DNA from 3 places in the Undibacterium sp. Di26W genome. Region 2 is predicted to be linked to each of the others. Evidence: predicted binding sites of a transcription regulator. Region 2 holds the regulator's gene; each other region holds the start of a gene.
What was found. Region 2 encodes LexA, which represses DNA repair genes until DNA is damaged. Its sites were predicted from a motif close to ACTGTATNNNNATACAGT; they were not measured.

Region 1 (4,747 bases), on a different contig from region 2:
GCTCACCAGATCCAGCGCTTCCGATTTAAAAATCATCTTGCCGCTGGCCAGCTTGTCCATGTCCAGTATGTCATTGACCAGGGTAATCAGGCGCTTGCTGTTATTGTGGGCGATGCGTATCAGGTGTTCTGCCTGCGGCGGCAAGACACCGCTGACGCCGGATTCCAGCAAACTGAGCGAGCCACGTATCGAAGTCAGCGGCGTACGCAATTCATGGCTGACCACGGAAATGAATTCTGTCTTCAGGCGGTTCATGCGCAAGCGGTCGCTGATATCCATGGCAAAGGCGACCCATTCACGTTCGGAATTTTCCAGGTGGCTCAGGCCGACCAGGATGGGCACGCCGTTATTATCCCCCTGCTGCAACATGATTTCGAAAGGCACGGTAGTGCCGGTCCGTATCAAATCCTGGTAAGCCTGTTGGCATATCTTGATATCCTGTTGCGACAACAGGGTTTCCCAGACCTTGCTGTGGGTCAGCAAATAGTCACGGCTATAGCCGCTGAACTGGGTGAAGACGTCGTTGACGTCCAGTATCTGTCCCGATTCATTGCCCTGGATGATGCCGATCAGGCTGGAATTCATCAGCCTTTGCAGGCGCTGCTCGCTATTGCGCAAGGCATCCAGCATGGTTTTTTGCTCGGTGATGTCCTGTATCATCCAGACGGCACCCTTGACATAGCCACCGCTAGGCAAGGCACGCCCGGCGATGCGGCCGATGAACGCTTCTCCATTATGGCGTCGCAGAGGCCATTCCAGTTCGACCAGTTCATCTGCCAGTAAGCCGGGGATGACCTGTTTGCTGAACGCTTCATAGTCTGCCTGGTTCTGGTACAGGAAAGCGGTTTGCTTCCCTATCATGGCCTGTACATCGTGGAAGCGACAGAGTTCGGCCAGCGCCTTGTTGGCACGGACGATCACGCCGTCACTGACAAACATAATGCCGACCGGGACATTGGTAATCAGGATTTCCAGCTCTTTCGCCAAGACCTTGTAGCGGTCTTTGCTGGATTTCAGCAGTTCCTGGTTTTGATGCAGCATGTCCTCGGTCTGCTTGCGTTCGGTAATATCGATATGGGTGCCAACCATGCGCAGCGGCTGGCCACTGCTATCCCATTCGACGATGCTGCCCAGCGACATGATCCAGCGCCAGTCGCCAGCCTTGTTCTTTTGCCGGAATTCAGCATGGTAGTCACCCTTGCCCATGCCCTGGGCATGGGCCTTGTAGGCTTTCTTAAGACTTTTGACATCATCCGGGTGCACCCCCGCGCCCCAGAAATAATCCCAGAACAGTTGCGGCGTAGCAAAGTCCTCCGGGTCGTAACCCAGCATTTGCAAGTATTCCGGACTGAAACTGCCTTCGCCGGTTTGTAGATTGATATCGTACAGCCCCTGGTTTGAAGCCTTCATGACCAGGCGGCGCTGGCGTTCGGCAGCCTGCAATCTTTGCTCGGTCAGCTTGCGTTCGGTATTGTCTGTCAGAAAGCCATGCCACAATACACTGCCATCCGGCAATAATTCTGGCGTGGCATTCCCCATCACCCAGCGGTCTGGCTTGTCGGGAAAAATGACGCGGTATTCCTGGTGCCAGACGCTGAGATCGGTATACGATTTACGTATGGCGACTATCATTTTCGGCAAATCATCCGGATGTATGATGTTTGCCAGGAAACGGGCATCTTCCCGCAACTGTTCTGCCTGGACCCCAAAGAAAGTGGTGACGGCATCGCTGGCGTACGGGAAACAGACGCGGCCATCAGGATAACGCCGGTATTGATAAAACATGACCGGCAGATGATGCGAAAAACTCGATAACAGATGATGGCTGCGTCTCAGCATGTCCAGCTCCGCCTGATCAGGCGGAAGCATGGGTGGGGGAGACAGATCAGACATCCGGATTGACCATGCTTAGTGATACAGGGCAGTGATTTCATCAAAAAAATCATATACCCCCTGCTCACTCATTTTGCGGGCATTCGACAATTCGCCACCTTTGGATGCATACAGCACACTATTGTCCGGCCTTAACAAGACCGCTGCCGGTATCCCCTTCTTGGTCGGCGTGCCATAGCTATCGGACAGGTCCATATTTTTATCGAACTGGCCGACATTCACCTTGACGGTGACAAACTTGCTGTTCAGCAGGGGGGCGTTTTTGCCATGCATGGATTTGTCCAGTTCCAGGCAATCCTTGCACCAGTTGGCACCGAAGATCACCAGAACTTTCTTGTCACTTTTTTTGGCTTCTGCCAGCGCTTTGGTGATGGCGGTCCTGGCATCGGCGCTTTCATCATAGGCTTGTACCGGATTGGTGCCAGCATGCGCCATGCTCAAGCCAAAAACCACGGTACAAATCAGCGAAAACAGTTTTTTCATTACCCATCCTTCAAAAAAAGCATGCAAATCGTGTTGCGGTAGATAAGACTATCTTAGCTTAAACCACAACAACTAGTCATTTCTTCCAAGAATTAGCCATATTTATACTGTATGTATGCTCAGTTAAACCCTGGATTCGGGATAAAATACGGTATTCTTACTTTGAGTAGCCAGTTTGAAAAAGATTATCCACTGCGACTGTGACTGTTTTTATGCAGCGATAGAGATGCGTGATGATCCGACGCTGCGTGGAAAACCCCTGGCGGTGGGCGGCAAGCCTGACCAGCGCGGGGTGGTGGCGACCTGTAATTATGAAGCGCGCCGCTTCGGCATCCGTTCGGCCATGCCAATGTCACAGGCGGTGCGGCGCTGCCCGGACCTGCTGATCATGCCGCCGACCATGGAAAAATACCGGGTAGCCTCGCGCCAGATCCTGGCGATTTACCGTGATTACACCGATGCAGTGGAACCGCTGTCGTTGGATGAAGCTTATCTGGATGTCAGCCATTCCACCCAGTACAAAGGCAGTGCCACCCTGATAGCGCAAGAGATACGGGCGCGCATTGCCGACACAGTGGGCATTACTGCATCTGCCGGGGTGGCACCGAACAAGTTCCTGGCCAAGATCGCCAGTGACTGGAACAAGCCAGACGGCATGTTCGTCATCTTGCCCGACCAGGTCGAAGACTTCGTCGCCGCTTTGCCTGTGGCCCGCCTGTTTGGTGTCGGCAAGGTCACTGCCGCCAAACTGCATTCCATGGGCATCCATGAATGCCGCGACTTGCTGACATGGTCGCTACCTGATCTGATGCAGCATTTTGGCAAACTGGGGAATAATCTGTACCAGCTATGTCGTGGCATAGACCTGCGTGAAGTATGCGCTTACTCGGAGCGTAAGTCCGTGAGCGTGGAAGAAACCTATACCATCGATTTGCCGGATTTGGCTGCCTGCCAGGCCGAGTTGCCGGTCCTGTTCAAGTCCTTGCAGCAGCGCATGCAAAGGGCGGCAGCAGAAGACAGCATACAGAAGCTGTATGTCAAAATCCGTTTTTCAGATTTTCGCGTCACCACGGTGGAATGCGGTGCCAGGGCGCTGGATCAGGACATGTATGTACAACTGCTGGCAACCGGCTATTCTCGCCGCCAGTTACCCGTACGTCTGCTGGGCCTGGGAACGCGGCTGGCCGATGAGAAAACCGAGAGTCAGTTGAATTTGTTTGGTGGTGAATAGCTGCAAGGACTTTCCTCATGAGAAGGAGGGAATTCCTTGCAGCCTGGTTTGTAGGCTTACTTGAAATCACCCGCAAAAACCCGCACCAGCTTGTCATAACCCAGATGCCGGTTCATGGCTTCCTTGATGGTGGTGACGCTCAGGCCCTGGATTTTCTTTTCCATCTCGGCATCAAATTGCATATTACGACCCAGATACAGGTTGGTGGTCAGTGTGGATGCGAGGGCATTGTCCTGGCTGCGTTCCAGTTGCATTTGCTGTAGCAGGCTCTTCTTGCCGTCTTCCAGTTCGGCGGCGCTAAAGCCATCTTTCAGGGCGCGGCTAATTTCTTCCCGTATGCCGGTTTCCAGCTTGACGCGGTTTTGCGGTGCATAAATGGCCGCGACCGAGAACGAGGCGACTTCATCCAGGGCTGAGCCATTGAAGGACGAGTTTCCGCCATAACTGATGCCGTCTTTTTGGCGTATGCGTTCCAGGATGCGTGAATTAAAACTGCCGCCCAATAGGTAATTACCCATGACCAGTGCCGGGTAGTCAGGATGTTTGATGCCGACGGGCACCTGCATGCTGGCATAGAAAAAGGCATTTGCCTTGTCCGGTGTAATCAATTGTTTTTCTTCGGCCTTGGTGGCGCGATAAGGCCTGGCCAGGCGGCTGAAGTTTTGCTGTGCCTTCCAGTCACCAAAGGCGGTCTGCAACTGGGTTTTGATGGCGGCTGCATCGAACTCGCCAACGATGGACAATTGCGCCTGGTTAGCCTGGTTGACACCGTAGAACTCTTTCCAGAATGCCTTGGCATCGGCAAGTTTGGCGGTTTTCAGGGCGGCAATCTGTTCATCAATGGAGCGCTGGTAACGCGGGTCATCTGCCGGCCAGTTGTTCAATGCTTTTCTGGTGGCATCCACTGCAATGGCTTGTGGGTCTTTGCGCGATTCTTCCAATTGGGCCAGTTGGGCATTGATCAGTTGGGTAAATTCGGTTTCGCTGAAGGCCGGTTGGCGCAGGGCATCATGCAATAGTTCCAGTACCCGTGGCAGGTTGTCGCGTACGGTTTCTGCATTGATGTAGACGGTTGCCGCACTGCCGCCGATTTGCAGCTTGGCCTTGAGTTTGTCGAGTTCTTCGGTGAATTGCTGGCGG
Region 2 (4,747 bases):
GCATATTTTTCTCCTTTACCTTGTCGTCAATTACGCTGTGTGCAAATCAGTGTATGGCAGCAACGCGAGGTAACGTGCACGTTTGATTGCTGTATCAACTTGACGCTGGTACAACGCTTTAGTACCTGTCAGACGTGCAGGCATGATTTTGCCGTTTTCTTGCACGAAGTCTTTCAGTGTGTCGATGTCTTTGTAGTCAACTTTTTCTACATGTGCCGCTGTGAAACGGCAGAATTTTTTGCGCTTGAACAAAGGATTTTGTTGCTGACGCTTTTGCTTCAATTTGCTTTTGTCGAATTTTTTACCGAATGCCATTTTTGGCTCCTAATCTAGTAAAGGTGTCCCGAATTCAGTGACATGAAAAACGAGACTTTTGCTATTGCGATTTTTGCGTGCTAAAAAACCAGTAAATTCCACCGGCACATCCAGTGCAATTTCATTGAATTGGCGGGAAATCTCCCCTGCCGCAACTGCTGAAATTTCAAACTCGACCTGTCGAACTGCGTTCGCCTCACGAGTTTCCGAACTGTGCATCAATGTCGCAGAAGCTATCGGTATACCGGCCGGTGTGTACCGCAATGCGGTTTTTTCTACGATCCGGGCTACAAGCTTCAGCTGATTCACTATTTTTTACACGACCTCTGTCAATGAATAATTAAGCAGCAGGCGCTTCAACACGTTGCGCTTTTGCAGCATCTTCCTTCTGAACAGCTTTCATCATTGGAGAAGGTGTTGCTTCTGCTTTTTTCAGTTTGACTGTCAGGTGACGCAAGACAGCATCATTGAATTTAAATGCTGTTTCCAACTCGAGCAGAGTTTCGGCATCGCATTCAATGTTCAAGCAAACATAGTGCGCTTTCGCCAGTTTTTGAATCATGTAAGCCAGTTGACGACGGCCCCAGTCTTCAACGCGATGGATTTGACCACCACGCGCTACAACACTTGCCTTGTAGCGTTCGATCATTGCAGGAACTTGCTCGCTCTGATCGGGATGTACGATAAATACGATTTCATAATGACGCATATATTCTCCTTGTGGACAATAAAAATAGCCCGCCTCGGCGTCAAGACGAGTGCGGGAAGAGGAAAGCCGACAATAATAACCCAGTTTTTCATTTTGATCAATTAGATCAGTGACTTAGCCAAGCAAACACCTCATTCACCTGTTTGAATGAGGATATTTTTCACATTTTTGCCACTCTCTGCGGATTTTGACTTGCATATTCAGCTTTACTGTATAAAAATACAGACTGCTTGCATATACAGCACATTCACATTAGAAAACGCCATGCTAAAACTGACTGCCCGCCAGGAACAAATACTTAACCTGATCAAGGATGCCATCCAAAATACCGGATTTCCGCCTACCCGCGCAGAAATTGCCGCTGAACTGGGATTCCGCTCCACCAATGCGGCCGAAGAACATTTGCAGGCACTGGCACGCAAGGGTGTGATCGAGATTGCCGCTGGCACCTCGCGCGGCATACGCCTGCTGGAATCCGCACTGTCCAGCCACATCCCCGGCATACAGATGGCGCTACCGCATCCGGCACTGATGCAACTGAGCCTGCCGCTGGTTGGCCGCGTCGCTGCCGGTTCGCCGATACTGGCTAGCGAACATATCGAATCCACCTACCATGTGGACCCCGCCCTGTTCTCTGCCAAGCCTGACTTTTTGCTGAAGGTACGCGGCATGTCCATGCGCGATGCCGGCATCCTTGATGGTGATTTGCTGGCCGTAAAAAAAACCGACAGCGCCCGCAATGGCCAGATCGTCGTCGCCCGCCTGGGCGATGATGTCACCGTCAAACGCTACAAGAAAACCGGCGACCTGATTGAACTGATGCCAGAAAACCCGGATTACCCCATCATCAGGGTCGGCGATACCGAAGAAGATTTTGCTCTGGAAGGCCTGGCAGTCGGCCTGATGAGAAACTGGGTTTGAGGACAGCCTGGGTGTGATCCTCCCCTCTCATCCGGATCACGCCTGGCTCGTCCTCAAACTTTTATGCCAACATCAATAAAAAAGCGCCCGATTAGAAATCGGGCGCTTTTCTTTATTGGCTAGCAGAGTCTGCCGGCATACGCCGACACCCCCTAAGCCTAGTGTTTCACCACTGTCGTATCCGCCGGTGTTTCTGGCGTTGCCGGTGTTGCGGCGGCAGCTACGGGGACTGGCTCGTCGACCAGAGGAACAGGCTGGGTTTCCAGTGCGATTTCCAGGACTTTGTCTATCCAGCGAACCGGGATGATTTCCAGTTTGTTTTTGACGTTGTCCGGGATCTCTGTCAGATCCTTGGCATTTTCTTCTGGTATCAACACGGTTTTGATACCACCGCGATGTGCAGCCAGCAATTTTTCTTTCAAGCCACCGATAGGCAATACTTCGCCGCGCAATGTGATTTCACCTGTCATGGCGACATCAGCACGAACCGGGATGCCGGTGAATACGGACACCAGCGCCGTGGTCATGGCAATACCGGCAGACGGGCCGTCTTTCGGTGTTGCACCTTCGGGTACGTGGATATGGATGTCACTCTTCTCGAACACATCGGCCTTGATACCCAGACGCTTGGCGCGACTGCGTACCACAGTACGGGCTGCTTCGATCGATTCTTTCATGACATCGCCCAGGGTACCTGTACGAATGACACCACCTTTGCCCGGCATGGCTACGGCTTCTATGGTCAGCAAATCGCCGCCCACTTCAGTCCAGGCCAAACCGACAACCTGGCCAATCTGGTTATCCTTGACGGCGACGCCAAAGTCATAGCGACGCACACCCAGGTATTTATCCAGGTTCTTGGAATTGACTGTGGCTTTTTTCTCGGTCTTTTTCAGCAAGAGCATTTTCACGACCTTGCGGCAAATCTTGGAGATTTCCCTTTCCAGCGAACGCACACCGGCTTCACGGGTGTAATAACGGATGATGTCGCGCAAAGCACTTTCTGCCACGGTGATTTCGCCTTCTTTCAAACCATTGTTCTTGATTTGTTTAGGCAGCAAATAGCGTTGGGCAATGCTGGTTTTTTCATCTTCGGTATAACCCGACAGGCGTATCACTTCCATCCGGTCCAGCAAAGCTGGCGGGATATTGTAGGAATTGGAGGTCGCCACAAACATCACGTCGGACAGATCGAAATCGACTTCGATGTAATGATCCGAAAAAGTATGATTTTGTTCAGGGTCCAATACCTCCAGCAAGGCAGAAGATGGATCGCCACGGAAATCAGCGCCCATCTTGTCCACTTCATCCAGCAAGAACAGCGGATTACGCACACCAACCTTGGACAGGCTTTGCAAAATCTTGCCTGGCATGGAGCCGATGTAGGTACGGCGGTGACCACGGATTTCAGCCTCGTCACGCACGCCACCCAGAGCCATACGCACGAACTTGCGGTTCGTGGCACGGGCGATGGATTGCCCCAGCGAGGTCTTACCCACACCCGGAGGACCAACCAGGCACAGGATAGGTGCTTTCAACTTGTCAACGCGCTGTTGTACTGCAAGATATTCCAGGATGCGTTCTTTAACCTTATCCAGGCCAAAGTGTTCGTCTTCCAATACTTTTTCAGCATTCGTCAAATCATTATTGACCTTGGATTTTTTCTTCCATGGCAGATTGACGATGGTGTCGATGTAATTGCGCACGACGGTGGCTTCAGCCGACATCGGTGACATCATTTTGAGTTTTTTCAACTCATTCTGTGCCTTGTCGCGGGCTTCTTTAGGCATCTTGGCGGCCAGGATTTTTTTCTCCAGCTCGTCAATATCGGCACCCTCTTCACCTTCACCCAATTCTTTCTGGATGGCCTTGACCTGTTCGTTCAGGTAGTACTCGCGCTGCGATTTCTCCATTTGGCGCTTGACGCGACCACGGATACGCTTTTCAACCTGCAGGATGTCGAGTTCGCCTTCCAGTTGTCCCAGCAAATGCTCAAGACGTTTGGAGACGCTGAAGATTTCCAGGATGACCTGCTTCTGTTCCAGCTTCAATGGAAGATGGGCAGCGATGGTATCTGCCAGGCGACCGGCATCGTCGATACCGGACAGGGATGCCAGGATTTCTGGCGGGATTTTTTTGTTCAGTTTGACGTATTGATCAAATTGCTGAACGATGGCGCGACGCATCGCTTCCACTTCGGATTCGTCACCTTCATCCAGAGCGACGGGTGTCAGGTCTGCGAAAAAATGGGATTCGGAATCATGGATCTTGTGTATGCGCGCACGTTGAGCGCCTTCGACCAGTACCTTGACGGTACCGTCCGGCAACTTCAGCATTTGCAGGATATTGGCAATACAGCCAATTTCATAAATATCATCTGCCGAAGGTTCATCCTTGGCAGCGGCTTTCTGAGCGGCAAGCATAATGCTCTTGCCCTGATCCATGGCAGCTTCCAAAGCCTTGATGGATTTTGGACGCCCCACAAACAGAGGAATCACCATGTGCGGGAATACAACAACATCACGCAGTGGCAACAACGGCAGTTGGGTTTGTTCGGTTATCAGAGTAGTCGTCATGGCGCACCTTTCATAAATACTGGTTAACAATGTTGGCGCACTGGGCGGAAACACAAGCCCATTCCGGGAAAAAACAATAAAAAAAGCCACACAGAGAGCTTCCCCGGGTAGCTTTACGATTGAAGCTGTAATTATTTTGTTAAATCATTGTACTTCGAATCAAATTAAAACGAAGAAATAAAGCGAGGGAAACCAATAAAAAATGGGGAGTTGCCTCCCCATCATG
Region 3 (4,747 bases), on a different contig from region 2:
ATCGTCGGCGGCACAGCTGGCCAAAGTACAAGTGCAACTGGTTTCGGTAACCTGTTCTTCGCGACCAACCCACGTTCCACAAACACAATCAACTACTCCACTAATGATCTGAGTGGTTTCACTGGCTCCGTTGCTTACACATTTGGTGAAGCTGCTGGCGACAACTCTAAAAGCCGTGGTATTGGTGCGTCTGGCCAATATGCTGCTGGCCCGTTCCTTGGCGTGATTGCTTACCACACAGAAAATGATGCGGCTGCACTAGCAACCAAGCATTTGTTTGCAGGTGCAACATATGACTTTACAGTAGTTAAAGCTGCTTTGGCATACGGTAAAGTTACTTCTGACAATAACTCTGTTGATAGCAAAATGTGGTTGTTGGGCGGAACAGTACCAGTAAGTGCTGCTGGCGCAATCGTCGGTACATACGCACGTGTAACAAATAACCTGGTATCAGCTGGTAATTCTAACCAAATCGCTATTGGTTACACTCACTCTCTGTCCAAGCGTACAAACATCTACACATCCTTCGAGCGTCTTTCGAATGATGCTAATACAAACGCAGGTGGTCTGGCTTCCGGTAACGGTGTGACAGAACGTCTGGTGAACGTAGGTATCCGTCACATGTTCTAATTTTTTATACTGGCCTTAGGGGCAGTATGAGAAATGTAAAAAAAGCACCTAGATGGTGCTTTTTTTTATGGCTCTTGCTTATTGGGGAATATTTCTGAGCCGTAAAGTCAAGTCACATATCTGTCATTTGGTGATTTGTCTGGTCAAAAAAACTGTCAGATCATTTAGCCATTCTTTCGTTATTACTTATGTGAAGTAAGTGATTGCTCTCTTGAGAGCGGTAGTTGTCATTTAGGCGAAGCTGACACTAAGACCAGGTAGTGGTACGCCAGAAAAAGCCGTTCCCCAGGTTTGCCCGGCCTGTACCGGATACGCATCAGTCCAGGTGCCGGTCGTGATAATCTCACCCGCCTGCAAGGCCGGAAACTGCGGTTGTTCTTGCAGCAGCCGGTGCAAATACCAGATGGCGTGCAGCGGGCTGTCCAGCACGTCGCTACCATAGCCTGCGCTGAGCAACGAGCCGTCGCAAGATAAAGACACGCTGGCATTCGCCAGCACTTCTGCCAGATGCTGACGGCTGGCGCTGGACAGTATGCGTGGCTCGCCTATCAGCAAGGTGCCGTGCAGGCCAAGGGCAGCAATGGCGTCCGCGGCTTCGAACTTCCAGTCGGGGTAGGGGCTGACGACGATTTCTATGCCGTGCGCCATCCATTCCAGGCAATCAGCCAATTCTTCTATGGTGGCGTCTGCTGCAGGTGTGCGGCCCAGCTTGAAGACAATCTCAGGCTCTATGCGGGGTTGCAAGGCACCAGTCAGGCTTTGATAGACATAGGCGTCTTCCACATAGCGTACCGTGCTATCAAACAGGCTGCTCCAGATGGGGGCACGAATAGCTTCCCTGGCACCGTATTTGGACCATAGCTTGCGATTGGTAAAACCCAGCTTGCGTCCGATGCGCACTTCACCTTCGGCTATGCGTATGGCATCTGAGGCTTTAGCGATTTCATAGGCATCATGAATGCTTAAATCGAATTGGGAAGTCAGTGGATGCAAGGGCTGGAAACGGGCCCTGGCTTCAAGGAAGGTGTAGGCATGGTGTTCGGCTTGTAGGGACATGGCATCAAGTTGGTTGGTTTGAGCACAAAAAAATTCTGGAAGGCGTGGGTGTGTCACTTTCTGTTTCTGGAATAGTTCTTAGAACCTATTTACGATCTTAAGCACGTGCGCAATCGGAGTCCACGCGGGGCTCATGCGCTGCTCAAAATGCGCATGGTCCAGAGACCATTCCGCTTTTTGCGCTGCGCTTTTTGCCCTGACCCTGCTGACGCACGCTCGCTACAGATCGCAAACAGGTTCTTACTGCCACGTGCAGGCAATGCAAAGCATGGCTTTAATGGCGATAGAGAAACGAGGTCTGCACCCTTAAGCGCCTCCCCATAATTCACCGTTATTGCCCGATCTGGGCATGGTTACGCCAAAATGTTCATAGGCGGACGGAGTTGCTATCCGGCCCCGGGGTGTACGCTGTAAAAATCCTTGCTGTATCAGATAGGGTTCCAATACATCTTCTATGGTGTCGCGTTCTTCGCCTATGGCGGCGGCAACATTGTCCAGACCGACCGGGCCACCACCAAACTTGAAGAGTATGGCTTCCAGCAATTTTCTATCCATCAGATCAAATCCGGCGGCATCCACATCCAGCATTTTCAGGGCAGCATCGGCCATGGCGCGGGTGATTTCGCCATTGCCTTTGACCTCGGCATAGTCGCGTACACGTCGCAACAGGCGATTGGCTATCCTGGGCGTGCCACGTGCCCGCTTGGCGATTTCACCGGCTCCATCGGCCTGTATCGGCGCATGCAGCAATGAAGCTGAGCGGGTGACGATCTTGGTCAATTCTTCCGGCGTATAAAATTCCAGTCTGGCGACGATACCAAAACGGTCGCGCAGCGGGTTGGTCAGCATGCCGGCGCGGGTTGTTGCCCCCACCAGGGTGAACGGCTGCAAATCCAGTTTCACCGAGCGGGCCGCAGGGCCTTCACCGATCATGATATCGATCTGGTAATCTTCCAGCGCCGGGTACAAAATTTCTTCCACGACCGGTGACAATCTGTGAATTTCATCGATGAACAAGACATCGTTTGCTTCCAGGTTGGTTAGCAGGGCAGCCAGGTCGCCCGCACGTTCCAGCACCGGTCCCGATGTCTGGCGCAGATTGACACCCATCTCGCGTGCAATAATATGCGCGAGGGTGGTTTTACCCAGGCCTGGCGGACCAAACAGCAGCGTGTGATCGAGTGCTTCGCTGCGTTGTCTGGCAGCGGTGATAAAAATTTCCAACTGGCCGCGTATCTTTTCCTGCCCCACATACTCATCCAGTTGTTTGGGGCGCAGGGCGCGTTCTATCGCTTCTTCATTGGGGGAGCTCGGCGTTGCCGAGATAATGCGCGGCTCGCTGAAGTTGGAAGAAAGATTATCTGTCTGTATCGTCATCGCTTAGCCTTTGGACAGTGCTTTCAATGCCAGCTTGATACCGTCGGATACCCCGCTGCCGGCAGGCACGGATTTCATCGCCAGCAAGGCTTCTTTGTCGGAATAACCAAGGGCTTGCAAGGCATTCAGGATATCGGCGCTATGGTCACCTGCCGCCAGCGCGGCTGTTGCAGTACCCAGGTCTGCGCCCAATTTACCTTTCAGTTCCAGTAGCAGGCGTTCAGCGGTCTTTTTGCCTATGCCAGGCACGCGGGTCAGGCGTCCGGCTTCCTGCAGGGTAATCGCCTGCGCCAGATCAGCGACTGACATGCCGGACAGGATAGACAGGGCAGTGCGGGCACCAACCCCGCTGATCTTGATCAGTTGTTTGAAGGTGCTGCGTTCTTCTGCCGTACCAAAACCAAACAGCACGTGCGCATCTTCGCGTATCGCCAGGTGGGTCAGCAAGACGACTTTTTCACCCAGGTGCGGCAGATTATAGAAGGTGCTCATGGGCACATCGACTTCATAGCCTACGCCCTGGCAATCGACCAGCAATTGCGGAGGATTCTTTTCTATCAGAGTGCCAGCAATGCGACCTATCATGAGACTGCTTTCATACTGTATGAATAAGCAGTGATAGTAAACGATTCTTGGGCGTTTGACGAGGCTCGCGGGGAAATTATATTGATATTGCGATATCGCAATTATTGATCACGAGCGCCTGACAAGAATGAGCAGCATCCCTGTCAGGGTTTAACCTACCAGCCGCCCGCCCTTGACGCGCAAGCCCTTCTTGGCCAAGCCTGGCGCAATCGCCCCCAGAGTTGCAAGGATATCACCGCTATGCGCATGGCAAATCGCCACACCCAGCGCATCGGCTGCATCGCTGCCAGGCAGGCCAGACAGCGCCAGCAGGCGCTGTACCATATCCTGTACCTGTTCCTTCTTGGCCCGGCCATGGCCGACCACTCCCTGTTTGACTTGCAGGGCCGTGTATTCTGCGACTACCAGGTCGGCCGCCACCAGAGCACAAATGGCCGCCCCGCGTGCCTGCCCCAGCAAGAGCGTGGATTGTGGATTGACGTTGACGAACACTTTTTCTATGGCCGCACAATCGGGCTGGTAAGTGCGTACTACCTCAGAAACGCCTGATAAAATGGTCTTTAAGCGTTCCGGTAAAGTGCCATCAATGGTCTTTATGGTGCCCGAGGCGATATACGTCAGCTTGCTGCCCTGTTTGTGAATGACGCCAAAACCGGTAGTGCGCAAGCCGGGGTCTATGCCTAGGATTTTCATGAATTGTTTTTGTGGGTATCGGTGGTCTGGCGCTAATTGCCGATGTTGCTGAGAGGGTGTTGCTTAAGAGTATAGCGTATCAATGTGGAGTTTTATTTGTGCTTATGTGAGTAGGTAATTACTTTTGTTTATTGTTATTTGTGACTGGTATGCGTGAACAACCAACGCTGCTGGAGCGCCAGCCCGGTAGCCTCCAGTCTGGCACTAGTCAGAATAGTGACGTAAGCCATAAAGATGAGAGGGCAGAATAAAAAACGGCTCTGGGATAACAGAGCCGTTAATTTGATCAATACAGCATCAGCACCGTATCAACACCGCATCAATGACGGAAATGACGGGTACCCGTGTACACCATCACCACACCGCGTTCATCAGCAGCATCAATCACTTCCTGGTCACGCATGGA

Region 1: dinB (DNA polymerase IV) is a predicted target of LexA. The motif match lies at 2,483-2,500, and genes of this name have one in related genera.
Region 3: ruvA (Holliday junction branch migration protein RuvA) is a predicted target of LexA. The motif match lies at 3,663-3,680, and genes of this name have one in related genera.

Annotation. Positions count from the first base shown of each region.
Region 1 covers NZ_JBMPOR010000009.1:13,534-18,280, forward strand. Annotated here, with positions in the region: gene ACO0LM_RS12680 (PAS domain-containing protein) at 1-1,839, opposite strand, end outside; gene ACO0LM_RS12685 (thioredoxin family protein) at 1,909-2,376, opposite strand; gene dinB (DNA polymerase IV) at 2,552-3,607, shown strand; gene ACO0LM_RS12695 (M16 family metallopeptidase) at 3,664-4,747, opposite strand, start outside.
Region 2 covers NZ_JBMPOR010000018.1:99,378-104,124, reverse strand. Annotated here, with positions in the region: gene rplI (50S ribosomal protein L9) at 1-4, opposite strand, end outside; gene rpsR (30S ribosomal protein S18) at 31-315, opposite strand; gene priB (primosomal replication protein N) at 325-624, opposite strand; gene rpsF (30S ribosomal protein S6) at 656-1,024, opposite strand; gene lexA (transcriptional repressor LexA) at 1,289-1,945, shown strand; gene lon (endopeptidase La) at 2,104-4,521, opposite strand.
Region 3 covers NZ_JBMPOR010000029.1:37,543-42,289, reverse strand. Annotated here, with positions in the region: gene ACO0LM_RS25435 (porin) at 1-630, shown strand, start outside; gene ACO0LM_RS25430 (2-keto-4-pentenoate hydratase) at 862-1,686, opposite strand; gene ruvB (Holliday junction branch migration DNA helicase RuvB) at 1,993-3,063, opposite strand; gene ruvA (Holliday junction branch migration protein RuvA) at 3,067-3,648, opposite strand; gene ruvC (crossover junction endodeoxyribonuclease RuvC) at 3,799-4,341, opposite strand; gene purH (bifunctional phosphoribosylaminoimidazolecarboxamide formyltransferase/IMP cyclohydrolase) at 4,661-4,747, opposite strand, start outside.